Aliamphritea ceti: one gene and its partner. The protein of the gene in region 2 interacts with the protein of the main gene of each other region in a pairwise test. Links are inferred from orthologs where the notes say so. Each region holds a gene or a part of one and is shown on either strand. Other genes may lie near its edges. The genes, in order: OCU49_RS07330 and ctaD.

Region 1 (7,418 bases), 3.0 Mb from region 2 along the record:
TGGATCAATGGTCTGTTTATCGACACTGATTCCACAAACTTAAGGCCTAAATTCAATCAGTTTGGTATTTACTAATAACCAATAGCCAACTAAGGCACTGATTAATATTTAACCTACTTTGATTAATAAGCAGTTTTTATCGCAGCTTTAAAGCAAGAAATGTTAGAAAATAAATTTTTGTCAGCAAATTTCTATCTGCTCTATCCACTTCTCTTCATCGTTATCCAGATATACCTGTTCCAGTAAGGCTCCTGGCCAGGCATGTTGCTGGTTGATATAACGAAGCATAGCGACAGACAGCATTTTGACCGGAACCACTTCGCTCCAGATAGAGTTATTCAGACATCGCCAGTGATTATGATCAATTAACCTGGGCCGCATAATCTGCTTCTGACAAGTACCACAAATCATAATGCAGTGATCATAATCAGGCTCAGTCAGAACCGGCGGTACTTCATACACCGACAGCTTCACACCCTGCGCGTCACACAGTTCACAATGTGCGCTGCAACGGCGCACTAAATCTTTACCGAACATCGACAGGCCATAATGACCTTCATAATGTTTAGCATGTCCTCTGGACATACATCACCCCCATACTCAGTAAGACCTGCAAACAGCACTTTGTAATAGGTGTTGCCCTACAAACTGTACAGGCCTTAACACGAGTCCATTCCATATACAGCGTTGACACTAAGTATTAGTCAGGTCGCCAGAATTACAACTTAAAAATCAATATATCTCCTTTATTTCAATAAGTTATAAGAAAAATTTAAACACTTTAACTATTGTGAAATAATAGATTTTTCAGGTGTTAGCGGCACGTTCACTGCTGTTACATGCCTATTAAGCACGGCTTTTACCAAGTGGTCAGTTGCATATGCAACAAAACTCATTTTGAAATTTTTTCCCGTTTATACCTGTAAGACCCATAAAAATGACATATGTCACTTTACAGTTGAGGATTACATAAATATGATAATCGTTATCATTTAGATTTACGGAATTAAAACTATGCGCTTTCTTTGCGAAACTCACCGCCAGCAACTTCTTCAGGATGAAAATCAGGTACTCAGTCACTGGCATGAATGGATGCGGCAGGGTGATTCTTTTTTGCAGGCAGAGCAGTGGGCTGACGCTTTTCGGGTACTGGGATGTAGCTTTGAAGCCGCCGAGTGGTTGCTATTTGATTGCCAGACTGAGCAGCAGGATTTTGCCCACCTGAAACATTTTATTACCGCTGGTCAAAGGCTTGCTGGCTGTTGTCGCCGCAGTGGCCGTACCGATCTGGAATTACACTTCTTACTCTCAATTCACTACCGACTGATTGATCTGGCAAAAAGCAGTGCATCTGAATATTACCCGCTGAGCCTTAACCTGCAGGAATCTATTCAGCGACTCAAGCAGCATAGTCATCAGCATGGCGCGTTTGAAGGATATCCGGATTGTCTGGCAGAAACAGCAACCTACCAAAAGAGCTTGCGTCGTCATCTTCACTGATAACAACGCAGCCTTACCAACAACAGGCGAATGAAATTACAGCGTCAGTGTGAAATCATCGGCATCCTGATAAGCAGGGAATTGCTCCCGAAACGCCAGTAGATCTGTTTTTAATAAAGTTTTACTGGCGCAGAAGCTTTTACCCTGCACCTCATCACACATAATTTCGCCTTTGAAATCCAACAGCATACTGTCTCCGCTGTATTCAAGCTGATTGGCATCTACCCCTACCCGGTTTACACCAACAACATAACAAAGGTTCTCAATTGCTCTGGCAGCTAATAATGTCCGCCACGGATAGCGGCGTACCGCTGGCCAGTTTGCCACATACAACGCCAGATCATAGTCATTGCGGTTGCGTGAATAAACAGGAAAACGTAAGTCATAACACACTTGCAGTAATATATCCCAGCCACGAAAGTTGACCACAACACGACCTTCCCCGCTCTGGTAACGCTCGTGTTCGCCTGCCATGCGGAACAGATGACGTTTATCGTAAAACTGAACGCTACCATCAGGCTCAACCCAGAGCATCCGGTTGTAGTATTCACCATCCTCAATAATTGCCAGGCTGCCACAGACAGCAGCATTTCGCTGTGCCGCCTGTTGCTTCATCCAAACGATACTTTCACCATCCATATTCTGGGCCGCTTTACGGCTATCCATAGAAAAACCAGTGGCAAACATTTCAGGGAGCACTATCACATCAGCCTTGGCTGAATGTTCATCCAGCATGCGTACATACATTTCACAGTTCTGTGCCGGGCTCTGCCACTTAATATCTGGCTGAACCAGTACAACGGTCAATTCGTCCTGAACTAAATTTTGCATAATATTTCCGCGGCCTTCTCAAGAGTATTGTCTTCTTTGGCAAAACAAAAACGGATAAGTTTCTGCGCCGGCGGCTGTTGATAAAAGACTGAAATGGGGATTGCCGCAACACCCTGCTCTGTCAGCCAGTCAGCAAACTCAATATCACTTTTCTGGTCATCTATCGCTGAATAATCCATCAGCTGAAAATAAGTACCGGCCGTAGTCGAAAACTTAAAACGGCTTTTTTGCATCAGTGAACAGAACAGGTCCCGCTTGGCTTCATAAAATGCCGGCAACTGCAGATAATGCTCCGGATGCGTCTGCAGATAATCTGCAACGGCACACTGCATAGGATGTACCGAACTGAACGTCAGATACTGATGAACCTTACGCAATTCCTTACTCAGCGCCTCAGGCGCCACGCAATACCCAAGCTTCCAGCCGGTGGTATGTAAGGTTTTTCCGAAAGAAGACACCACAAAGCTGCGGCTAGCCAAAGCAGGTCGGGTAAGTACACTGTGATGCTGACTGCCATTAAAATAAATATGCTCGTACACTTCATCACTGAGCAGCAATATTTCGGTGCCGGCTAATAGCTTTTCCAGACCGTCCAGCTCAGTTTCACTCAGTACTGCTCCACTGGGGTTATGCGGAGAGTTAATAATCACCATCCGGGTACGGGTGTTAATTGCCTGAGCCAACGTATCGAGTGGTAAACTAAAATCACCACTGTTCAACTGCAAATGTACAGCCGTACCACCATTCAGCTCTATCGCCGGTTCATAACTGTCGTAGGCCGGATCAAACACAATCACCTCATCGCCCTGACGAATCACAGCACTGATCGCAGCAAAAATGGCTTCTGTCGCACCACTGGTAACAGTAATTTCAGATTCAGCATCCGGCAGCACGTCGTAGCAACGCTGGGTTTTCTCAGCAATAGCCTGACGTAAAGAAGGTGCCCCTGTCATCGGCGCATACTGATTCAGCCCTTGTTGCAGATAAAAATTAACCCGTTCCAGTAATTCACGTGGACTGTCAAAGTCAGGAAACCCCTGTGAAAGATTGATAGCATTTTTTTCGGCTGCCAGTTGCGACATTCGGGTAAAGATCGTTGTGCCGACTTTTGGTAATTTTGAATCTATATGCACGATTAAAGTCTTTTATCAGTACGCTGTTATTTTCAGTTTCTGACAAAATCTTACACCCAGTTGATAGCTACCGCAGTAACTTCCTCAGCTTTTCAATACTGGCGCCTAATTGGCAACACTGGGCAACATCAGACAATATTAAAAATAAAGAATTGAAAGCACTAAACCTATTACCCATCAGAGTTAGCAGTGACACTAACTTATAAAATTTTGGCCCCGTGATTAGTTCTGCCAAGCACATTAAAAAATTAGTAGATGTAGCACGCCACGAACGAGCACCCCTATTGCGGCTCCAAGCATGGCAGCTTTCGCGACTTGCCTTACCCGCTTGCCGGCAGAAATAATAATAGCTACGCCAACAACATCGAACGGATTAATAGCGAAGCCTGCAATCCGGTTGAGATCCGTCACTGTCAGCGCTCCCTGATCCAGCAGATCCAGTGTTACCCCCATCATCGCCGTGCCACCGGCAATAAACTTAGTCACAATAGGTAATACCGCAGCTTCCGGTAACGCCAGTAACTCCAGCAGTGGAGATAACAACCAGGTAATGCCCTCAATGGCACCGGTAAGCTTCAGCACATTCACCAGACATATAGCCAGTATCAGTAAAGGAATCGAACTGATAACGATTTTAATACCTTCCTGACCACCGTCAGACATAATCTGCATGATGCTCTTCGGCTCTGGCTTTTCTGCTTCTACCGCATGGTCTTTCTGATCGCCATCATCCCAGACAGGCTGTCGGGCAAACCAGTAATAGGTAGCGCTGGCGGCGACCAGACCACCCACTACAGATGTCAGCATCATAACGCCCAGATCAAGACCCACTGCTGCCAGGGGAAACACTACATTGGCTTGCGACAAAGTCAGTACTACAGCCAGTGTTGCCGCAATTGAACGCCGGGCGGTACCGTCTTTATCCATAACCGCCAGAGTCGCAATCGGTGCTGAAAAGCTGACAAACAGAATCTTAACGATGGCAAATACACCCATACCGGGGATACCAAATATCCGTAACAGAGGTGACAACAGATTGGCTATGAATGCCAGTACCCCCTTAGCCTCCAGCAACTTCATCAGTGCCAGCATGACTACCATTACCGGCATCAACAGATACAGGGCCATATCAACGGCCGTTCGGCCAGACTCTAAAATTAACGGGACAATCTGCTCCACTGGTAATGCTCCATATCTAACCGCAGATAAAAACCGGCAATTTTACGCAAAGCTACATTTCTGGTCTGAAATATTTTACGACCGGTCTGACCTTTCCTTTATAACGGCAATGGCACCAATTCGCTCTCAGGTGGTCTTACACAGACTTAACGGTGTACAAAAACTTAACAAAATCTTTCATTACTCACCATATTGGGTATATTGAACGGTGTGTCGTTTTTCTTTTTACATCTGTGCATTAATACTGCACCACGTGCATTACCCAATTTCTAACACGTGTTCAAAGGCAATGACTATGCGATCAGCACTTTTTTCAATAGTTATATTTTTTAGTGCTTGTATTCAGGCTGGTACACAGTCCTCTTCCGAAAAACTCCCTCAACTTGCTTCTGTCAGCGTCGCTGTACTTGCTGACAATGAAACCGATCCGCTGTTGCTAAAGAATGCCGATATGCAGGTACCGATTGCCTCTGTCACAAAAATAATGACGGCAATGGTTATTCTGGATGCCGAACAGGATCTGAACGAATACATCACCTTCACTAAAGCTGACAAGCAAGCCATTAATAACTATTACAGCCGTATCCGAATAGACTCCCGCCTGCGCCGTAAAGATGCGCTGCGGATCGCCCTGATGTCTTCAGAGAACTTTGCGTCAATGACGCTGGCAACTAACTATCCGGGTGGCAGCAAAGCCTTTGTTCAGGCAATGAATGATAAGGCCGCAGAGCTGGGCATGAATCAAACCCGCTTTGCAGACCCAAGCGGTTTATCGCCCAACAATGTAGCAACGGCATCAGATTTGGCGAAAATGGCTCTGGCGGCGGCTAAGTACCCTAAACTTCGTGAATTCAGTACTACCGGCCAGTTCACAGCTAACTTCAAAGGCCCTCGCTACCGTCTTGGCTACGGTAATACCAACCCTCTGGTACATCGCACCAGCTGGCCAATAGATATCACTAAGACCGGATACTTAGATATTGCCGGGCGTTGCCTGGTAATGGTGACGGAAGTTAAAGGTAAAAAACTGGCAATGGTATTCCTGAATTCATACGGAAAACGGACTCCCATAGGCGATGCTGGGCGGGTAAAACGATGGCTAACAAAAGGTGAAACGGGCAAAGTCAGCCAGAATGCCCGTAACTATGAGAAAAAACAGCTGGCACTGTATAAAGAAAGACAAGCAACACAATTAGCTGCTAACGAAAGCTGATTAGCCCTCTTCGTAAGGCTCAATCTGAAATGCATCCATGACATATCCGGCGGTTCCCAAATCATGAGCAACCGTCGCGACTTTTAACTTTCCGGTTACCCAGACAGCGTCATACAGATTTTCAACATTCGTACCTGGTTCAAACGCTACATGAATCATCTGATTTGAAGGCGGTGGCGGCACATGGATACAAGCACCAAAATACGGTACTAAAAAGAACTCCGTCACCCGGGAACCTTCTTCACTCAGCGGTACGACAAAACCGGGAATACGAATCATCTTGCCGTCCATTTCAGGCACCACTGGCGCCGAACTCAGTGCTTGCATCATCGCTTTAAATTTAATATCTGCTAACGGGTCGAAATCATCCAGGCTGCTGTACTGATCGGCACTGGCAGCAAAAATAGCTTCGATGTTGTAATCCGCTGGCATTAATACTTCCCAGTCGAGTTCTTCAACCGGCTCACCATTGAATGTCTCTGCTGCGCTTGCAGTCAGAGGTAATGAGATCCACAGTAAAGCCGCCAGCAAAGCGGACAGACAGAATTTAAACACCCGGTTACTCCATCAGATAAATATCAGTCATTAAATACGAATAGTCATACCGTCAGCCAGTGAATAACGGTAAGCCCTATAGCCCGGTATTAAACCGGTACATAAACCCGCGACAAAAATAGCTCCGAGCAATCCAAGCTCATGTAAACTCAGCCAGGTAAGTTGCAGATATAAGCCAAACTCAGTTTCCAGCAAATTCAAACCTGCCGCCAAAACCATAAATAATAAGCCAGTTCCCAGCAAAATACCCAGCAATGTCAGCAAACAGGTTTCCATTACCAGTAAACAATATATATGCGCCGGACGCGCACCTACAGATCGTAAGATCGCCATTTCCCGTCGACGTTCATTAAGTCCGCTTAATAATACCGTCAACATGCCAAACAAGCCTGATAAAACCACACAGGCGGAGATCACCAGCATGGCATTTTCAGCCACACTCAGCATACTCCATAACTGTTGTAGTGCTACTCCGGGAAGTATTGCCAGCAGCGGTTCCTTCCGATAATTATTTACCGCTCTCTGCAGCTGGAAAGTTGAAACCTTAGATTTCAGTCCAACTAAAATAGCTGTAATCGCTTCCGGCTGTAATTCTTCAGCCACCAGTTTTTTATCGCCACCGGATCCTGGTAAATATGCTCCGGACTTCCAGTCCACATGAATCGCTTCAATAGCCTCAAGACTAACATACAGTGCACGGTCTACCGGTGTGCCTGTAGGCTCCAGAATGCCACTGACATGAAAAGGCTGATCTTCGTGCTTAGCAAAACTGGCATTTCCTGTGCCATGCGCAACAACCAGCTCATCACCCAGACGATAATTCAACTGCTTGGCAACCTCTGCGCCAAGCACTACGTCATGTAGCTTGTTAAATTCATTCCCTGCAGAAAACACCAAGGGTTGTTTACGGCCATATTTATAATGTTTGAAATAATCCGTATTCGTACCGACAACCCGATACCCCCGGTGAGAGTCCCCCAAAGAAATGGGTATCGTCCAGGCCACCC
Region 2 (7,497 bases):
GACATTCAGGGCTCAGCATAACCAATTGCCATTGCCCACTGGGACTCAACTGCTCTCCCGGAGTTAACGGCAACAGCCCGGTATCATGACTAATAATCAGCGCGCCATTATTCACTTTACCAACTGGCTGCCACCAGCCGCCAAAATAGCTCAGCATGGCAAAAAATAACGGCAATACAGCTACACCAACGATTAACCAGAGACTTGATATTTTTGTCATTACTTATCTCCTTTATTAGCCGCAGTCACTTTGACTTGTTTCATCCAGCTAGCTGTACCGGAAGTTCGCCAAACAAACACAATTAAGCAAATCAGTAATGCAAAACTCATCATGAACCACTGAAACGCATAACCTATATGTCTCTCAGGTGGCATATTCACTCTCGACCAGCCTACCTGCACGCCTGCGACCAGAGGAAAGTCCATTTGCACTACCTGTGGATAAAGTTCAAACCCTAATGAATCTTTTATAGCTTGCAGATCAATCTGCTGGATACGCTGCGGCCAATACTCCTGCCACTGCGTTATTCCTAAGGAAAAACCTTTTACTGGCGTAATCAACCTACCTTGAATCTCTATATCGCCAGTAGGCAAAGCAATCTTGGGTAAGTTATTACGGTTCACATCTGCATTCAGCCAACCCAGATTCAGTAACACATATTCAGGAGACCCTTTCACTTCCAAAACAACCAGTAATTCATAACCAGCCTTTCCCTGACGAATCTTGTTATCCAAAAACATGAATTTCTGATCCAGCAAACGCCCTTTCAACTTTACCTTTATTCCATCTTCCCCAGCGTTAGTACCAATCAATCTAGGCAAATAAGAAAGTGTTGGTAAGGTTGCTTCCCAGCGGTCCAAAATCTGTTGTTTATATTCAGCACGCTCCAATTGCCAAAAACCTAATCCCAACATAACCGGTACCAGAATTAACAACACACCAAATACAACTCGCTTGCACCAACCCCAGCTATGTTCTTTACTCATATCAGTATCCCTTAAGCGGATTCCGTTTTTTTCACACGGAGTATCCAGATCATGCTGATAAAAACTGCCATTCTGATATTGCTTGCCGCGGTGCTTTACTCATTATTTTCCGGTTTGTATTTCCTCGTCCGTGATCAGGGCGCATCTCACCGAACGATACATGCACTATCTGTACGTATAACCCTAACCGTTCTGCTTCTTGCCTTACTTATTTACGGTGTTTACTCCGGCGAACTAATGATTCGCAGCCCGTTTCCTGTATCACCTAACTAATCAGAAAACATAAACAAACAGAAACAAACCAATCCAGACCACATCAACGAAGTGCCAATACCAGGACACGGCTTCAAAACCAAAGTGCTTTTCACTGTCAAAATGACCTTTAAGGATCCGTAACCAGATAATAATCAGCATTAAGGTTCCCAACGTCACATGCATGCCGTGAAACCCAGTCAAAATAAAGAAAGTAGCGCCATATATACCCGCATGAAGCGTTAAACCCAGTTCGTTATACGCTTCCGCATACTCAAGGGCCTGAAAGTAGACAAAAACAATTCCCAACAGGATTGTAATCAGCAACCAGCGCTTTATCGCACTCCGGTTATCTTGCTTCAGAGCTTTGTGAGCAAAGGTCACTGTCACGCTGGACGTTATCAACAAAACTGTATTCAGTAATGGCACATGCCAGGGATCAATAACTGCTTGCGGCCCCGGAAACAACTCCATATCAGGTGTAATAAAGAGCGGCCAGGTTGCTTCAAAGCCAGGCCATAACATGTTCGCAGTCCCTTTCTCACCTTCGCCGCCTAACCAGGGAACAGCTAAAGTGCGAACATAAAACAAAGCACCAAAAAATGCCGCGAAGAACATTACTTCTGAGAAAATAAACCAGCCCATTCCCCAGCGGAAAGAACGGTCCATTTGCGCAGAGTACAACCCCGCATGGCTCTCTTTGATAACATGACCAAACCAGCCAACTAGTATTAGCCCAAGCATTAATGTGCCGATTAACAGCATGACTAATCCCATGCCTCCACCTGCATCAGCAGATAATGCATTGATCAGATTGCCGGCACCAAAAGCCATAAGAAACAAAGCAACAGATGCAAGTATTGGCCAGCGGCTTTCTTCGGGAACGTAATAGGTTGCACTGCTCATAGTTGAACCTCCTCACTGCCTGACGCAGCGGCGAGTGCATCTTCAGGTGTAATATCGAATAAGGTATACGAAAGCGTTATAGTTTTAATATGCTCGGGAAGTTCGTCATCTAACACAAAGAGCAATGGCATTTCCCGCTGTTCTTTTGCATTCAAAGGCTGTCGTTCAAAACAAAAGCAGTTTACTTTTTGTAAATACTGAGCTGCTTCCGCCGGGGCAACGCTGGGAACAGCTTGAGCAATCATATAGCGATCAGTAGGATTAGAAGCAATATAGGCCGTTTGCTTCATTTCGCCGATATACACCTCAATGCTGGATTCACTTGGACGAAACCCCCATGGCATGCCAGCATTATTAACCGCGATCAGCTGTACCTTCACTCTTCGGTTCATATCACTGGCTACGGCTTCCTGGAGCGGACCGGTATTCAACACTTTGCCATTAATCCCAGTCACACGGCAAAACACGTCATACAAAGGCACCAGTGCAAACCCGAACCCAAACATCAGTACACAACTGAGTGTCAGACGAATAATCAGGCGACGGTGCGTTGAGGTAGGCTCAGCCATAAAGTCACCTTACTCAACTTTAGGAGGCTGACTGAAGCTATGATACGGCGGCGGTGAAGACAACGTCCACTCAAGCCCGTGCGAACCTTCCCAAACACGGTCAGTAGCTTTTTTACCGCCTTTCGCACAACAAACAATATTGTAGATAAACAACAGTTGTGAAAAGCCGAACAGGAAAGCCCCCACCGAAGCCACCATATTAAAATCAGCAAACTGCAGTGCGTAATCAGGAATTCGACGCGGCATACCCGCCAGACCAATAAAATGCATCGGAAAGAAGGTTATATTCACGCCAATAAAAGATAACCAGAAATGCAGTTTCCCCATAGATTCGTTATACATATTACCGGTCCACTTTGGTAACCAGTAATAGGTTGCAGCCATGATTGAGAAAATAGCACCGGGCACCAGCACATAGTGGAAATGTGCGACTACGAAATAGGTATCGTGATATTGAAAATCCACCGGCGCAATCGCCAGCATAAGTCCAGAAAACCCACCGATAGTAAATAGCACCACAAAAGCAACAGCGAACAACATCGGTGTTTCAAAAGTCATTGATCCCCTGAACATTGTGGCAATCCAGTTGAACACCTTCACACCTGTAGGTACTGCAATCAGCATCGTTGTGAACATGAAGAAAAGCTCGCCGATCAATGGCATACCGACAGTGAACATATGATGCGCCCAAACCACAAAGGAAAGAATCGCAATTGAAGATGTGGCATATACCATCGAGGTATAACCAAACAGTTTCTTACGGGCAAATGTTGGAATAATTTCAGACACTATACCGAATGCCGGCAATATCATGATGTAAACTTCAGGGTGCCCGAAGAACCAGAATACATGCTGGAACAATACCGGATCACCGCCACCAGCCGCATTAAAGAAACTAGTGCCAAAATGAATATCCATCAACATCATGGTTACCACACCTGCAAGCACAGGCATGACAGCAATTAGCAGGAATGCAGTGATCAACCATGTCCAGACGAACAATGGCATCTTCATGAACGTCATTCCCGGTGCACGTAAATTAAAAATTGTCGCAATGATGTTAATTGCACCCATGATGGAACTAATCCCCATCATATGTACTGCGAAAATAAAGAAAGTCACACTCGGAGGCGCATAGGTCGTTGAAAGCGGCGCGTAGAACGTCCAGCCAAAATTAGGGCCACCGCCTTCCATAAATAAAGTCATCAGCATCATGCTAAAGGCAAAGGGCAGGATCCAGAAACTCCAGTTATTCATACGGGGAAGCGCCATATCCGGCGCCCCAACCATCATCGGTACCATCCAGTTAGCCAAACCGACAAATGCGGGCATAACCGCACCAAATACCATAATCAGACCATGCATAGTGGTCATCTGATTAAAAAACTCAGGCTGTATCAGCTGCAATCCGGGCTGAAACAGTTCAGCCCGGATAGTTAAGGCCATGCACCCACCCACCATAAACATCACCAAACTGAATATCAGATACATGGTGCCTATATCTTTATGGTTAGTGGTATAAAGCCAGCGGGTTATTCCTTTAGCCGGGCCATGGTGATGATCCGTAGATGCCGTTTGCTCGAGCGTACTCATACCAGCCCCCTACTCTTCTTTCAGCTGCTTGATTTGCTGCGGTGTAATCATTCCACCAGCATTCCCCCAGGCGTTTCGCTCATAGGTAATGACCGCGGCAAGGTCGACGTCACTTAACTGCTCTCCAAATGCCTGCATTGCAGTCCCTGCCCTGCCGTGCACTACAATTCTTGCGTGCTCCAGCCCATCACCCGACATCAACGGTGTATTCACCAATCCCGGGAATGCGCCTGGTATGCCCTGACCATTTGCCTGGTGACACGCCATGCAACTGGTTTGATAAACAGCCTCACCTTTTGTGATCAGCTCCTCCATTGTCCAGGTCTGATCCGCGGCAGCTTGCTCTGCTTCCTGTGCCTGATTTTGTGAAGCTAACCATTGCTGATAATCCGCCTCACTTCTTGCATCAACAACGATTGGCATAAAACCATGATCCCGTCCGCATAACTCAGCACACTGGCCGCGATAAATTCCTGGTTCATCAATGACCGTCCAGGCTTCATTAATAAAACCGGGAATCGCATCCTGTTTAACCGCCAGTGCAGGCACCCACCAGGAATGAATTACATCATTAGCCGTGATCAGAAAGCGTACTTTTTTACCCACAGGAATCACCAGTGGCTGATCCACTTCCAGAAGATAGTTTTCACCTTTAGTTGCTTTGTTATTAATCTGATCCTGAGGTGTGGAAAGATTACTGAAGAAATCAATATCCTGATCCAGATACTGATAGCGCCATTTCCACTGATAACCAGTGACCTGAATATTAATATCCGCTTCTGATTTATCGTACATTTGAATGAGTGTTTGACTGGCAGGTACTGCCATCGCGACGAGTATTCCGAACGGAACAATTGTCCATAGAACTTCCACCCAGAGATGCTCATGAAAATGCTGAGCTTTAGCGCCCCTGGATTTACGGTGATAGATAATCGACCACAACATCACGCCAAACACCACTACCGCAATAGCGACGCAGACGTAAAAAATAATCATATGAAGATCAAATATTGCATGACTTATTTCAGTCACGCCTCTCACCAGATTTACTTCCCATTCCGCAAATACAGCTGGCGAAATGACAAACCCTGACAGCAGCAGGGCCAATCGGTTGCATCGCATACAGAGGTCTCCTTGCTACCGGATAACGGGTAAAATTAAACGGTTGTGCCTAAGGCCTTTCTTTGTTTTTTATTCTTCAGCAATTAACAACTTAGTCGAAGGAAGTATAGCAGCAGATATTCACAGGCAAGGCGACAGTCCGCCGATAACGGGATACAGAGTGGCAAGAAACACATGATAGGTTATGCCTCAGCCAGCATGGATAACGGGCCGCAGCAAAATAAGATAACGCCAGAAAAAAAGTGAAAAAAAATATCTTCACTGTTCAAAAAACAGACAAAAACAGGCTAAGAATCAACCCTTTTAAAAGCAAGTCAAAAGACTAAATATACTGTATCAACTCAGAACAACGGGCTTTAATTCGCTAGCCCAGGAAGACAACGAGTAACCAGTAGAGCATAAAAATAATAACAGCGATAAGCGCTAAACTGGATAGCAGACTCAACAGCAAAGATGGTAACGGTGAACGCAGCCTCTTATCACGCCCAGTTGATCCGGATGTACTTATATGCAGGCTGACCAACAAAAGTTTGAAACATAGCTGTGCTAATCGTTTAAACCTAAGCAACAATACCGATATAAGATTAATACTTAACATTTTACCTCCCAGCCAAAATCTTACAGGCCAGGTGCATAACGTTTAGTACTCAGCCGCTCACCTTCACCGCAACTTCAGCAGGCTATCATCTGAATAGAATATTCATTTTTGATATTTAAGGTATAGACGATATCCCAATAATACCGCCAGTATCAGCCCATAAATCAATTGTTCATAGAAGCTGGCACGAATCTGCCAAATGAAGTGCAACATCACCAAAAGACTGGCGGGATATATCCAACGGTGCAACGTTTTCCAGCGCTTGCCCAACCTTCGCATCATGGATTTAGTTGAGGTAATCCCCATAGGGATAAGGATAATTAAAGCCAGAGCACCAACAACAATATAGGGACGCTCTGTCAGTTCACGGAAGAACAAATCTGATCGCCAGCCAATCAGAAAAGTTGCAAACGCCAATAGATGTAGCACCGCATAAAATAATGCATAAAGGCCCATCATTCGGCGAAATTTAAGTGCCCAACCCCAGCCGAAAAAATGCCTCACGGGTGTGATTGCCAGGGTTATCCACAGAAAATTAATCGACCAGGTGCCCATTTCATCAACAATAAACTTGGCAGGATCCGTGCCCAGATCATTACCGAAGCCAAGCAATAGTAAGTTTGCCAACGGCCACAGTGGTAACAGAAACAATAGCCACCAACGCAGGCGCATCTGAGCGACAGAAGAGAATGGTAAATTCAGTACCATTTCTTGAGATCCATCCCCTTATACATTTGCGCAACTTCTTCGCCATAACCATTGTACGGTTTGGTATCAACAATATTCGGGGAAAGCAAAGAAGACGGTAAGCGACGTTCAGTCGCCTGACTCCAGCGAGGATGATCAACCTCTGGATTTACATTGGCAAAGAACCCGTATTCACCAGGGGCAATTATGTTCCAGCTGCTAGCCGGCATTTCCTCTACAAACTCAATCTTCACAATCGACTTTATAGATTTAAAACCATACTTCCAGGGTACCACTAAACGTAACGGCGCACCGTTTTGCGGTGGTAATGCGTTCCCATATACCCCTACTGCCATCAGTGTCAGTGGGTTCATGGCTTCATCCAGTCGTAAGCCTTCAACATACGGCCAGTCGATGGTGGAGAAAATACTATCCTGCTCAGGCATCTGCTCTTTATCAACTAAAGTTTCAAAACGAACAAATTTTGCTTTTGAGGTTGGTTCAAAGCGCTTGATCAGATCAGCCAACGGGAACCCTAACCAGGGAATCACCATCGACCAGGCTTCTACACAACGTAAACGGTAAATACGGTCTTCAAGCGCATGAGGTTTAAGAATATCTTCCAGATTGTACTTACCCGGTTTAGCCACTTCACCAGCAATTTCGACCGTCCAGGGATCAGTCTGGAAGTCCTGTGCTTTACGAACAGGATCACGCTTATCTGTACCAAACTCGTAGAAATTGTTATGCGTAATCGCGTTGTAGTAAGGCGCGGGCTCTTCT

The links.
Region 1: the proteins of ctaD (region 2) and OCU49_RS07330 interact in binary tests that used the Escherichia coli proteins (3 or more experiments, as listed by UniProt). The link is inferred for Aliamphritea ceti from one-to-one orthologs.

Annotation. Positions count from the first base shown.
Region 1 is NZ_AP025282.1:1,595,733-1,603,150, reverse strand. Bases 1,392-4,262 are described here. They hold OCU49_RS07330 (pyridoxal phosphate-dependent aminotransferase), read right to left. Parts: upstream 3,465-4,262; coding sequence 2,319-3,464; downstream 1,392-2,318. Other genes in these bases: OCU49_RS07325 (nucleoside recognition domain-containing protein), read right to left, coding at 3,705-4,262; OCU49_RS07335 (amidohydrolase), read right to left, coding at 1,537-2,331; OCU49_RS07340 (hypothetical protein), read left to right, coding at 1,392-1,500. Also shown: OCU49_RS07345 (phnA protein), read right to left, coding at 181-585; more of OCU49_RS07340, read left to right, coding at 1,015-1,391; more of OCU49_RS07325, read right to left, coding at 4,263-4,643; pbpG (D-alanyl-D-alanine endopeptidase), read left to right, coding at 4,939-5,856; OCU49_RS07315 (DUF3299 domain-containing protein), read right to left, coding at 5,857-6,411; OCU49_RS07310 (ABC transporter permease), read right to left, coding at 6,442-7,418. UniProt on the Escherichia coli protein: Shows aminotransferase activity with methionine and histidine as substrates, and to a lesser extent also with phenylalanine.
Region 2 is NZ_AP025282.1:4,640,053-4,647,549, forward strand. Bases 2,016-4,965 are described here. They hold ctaD (cytochrome c oxidase subunit I), read right to left. Parts: upstream 4,308-4,965; coding sequence 2,724-4,307; downstream 2,016-2,723. Other genes in these bases: OCU49_RS20955 (cytochrome c oxidase subunit 3), read right to left, coding at 2,016-2,145; OCU49_RS20960 (cytochrome c oxidase assembly protein), read right to left, coding at 2,142-2,714; coxB (cytochrome c oxidase subunit II), read right to left, coding at 4,317-4,965. Also shown: OCU49_RS20940 (redox-active disulfide-containing membrane protein), read right to left, coding at 1-220; OCU49_RS20945 (SURF1 family protein), read right to left, coding at 220-987; OCU49_RS20950 (twin transmembrane helix small protein), read left to right, coding at 1,039-1,260; more of OCU49_RS20955, read right to left, coding at 1,261-2,015; more of coxB, read right to left, coding at 4,966-5,429; protein-methionine-sulfoxide reductase heme-binding subunit MsrQ, read right to left, coding at 6,130-6,735; protein-methionine-sulfoxide reductase catalytic subunit MsrP, read right to left, coding at 6,726-7,497. UniProt on the Escherichia coli protein: Cytochrome bo(3) ubiquinol oxidase is the terminal enzyme in the aerobic respiratory chain of E.coli that predominates when cells are grown at high aeration.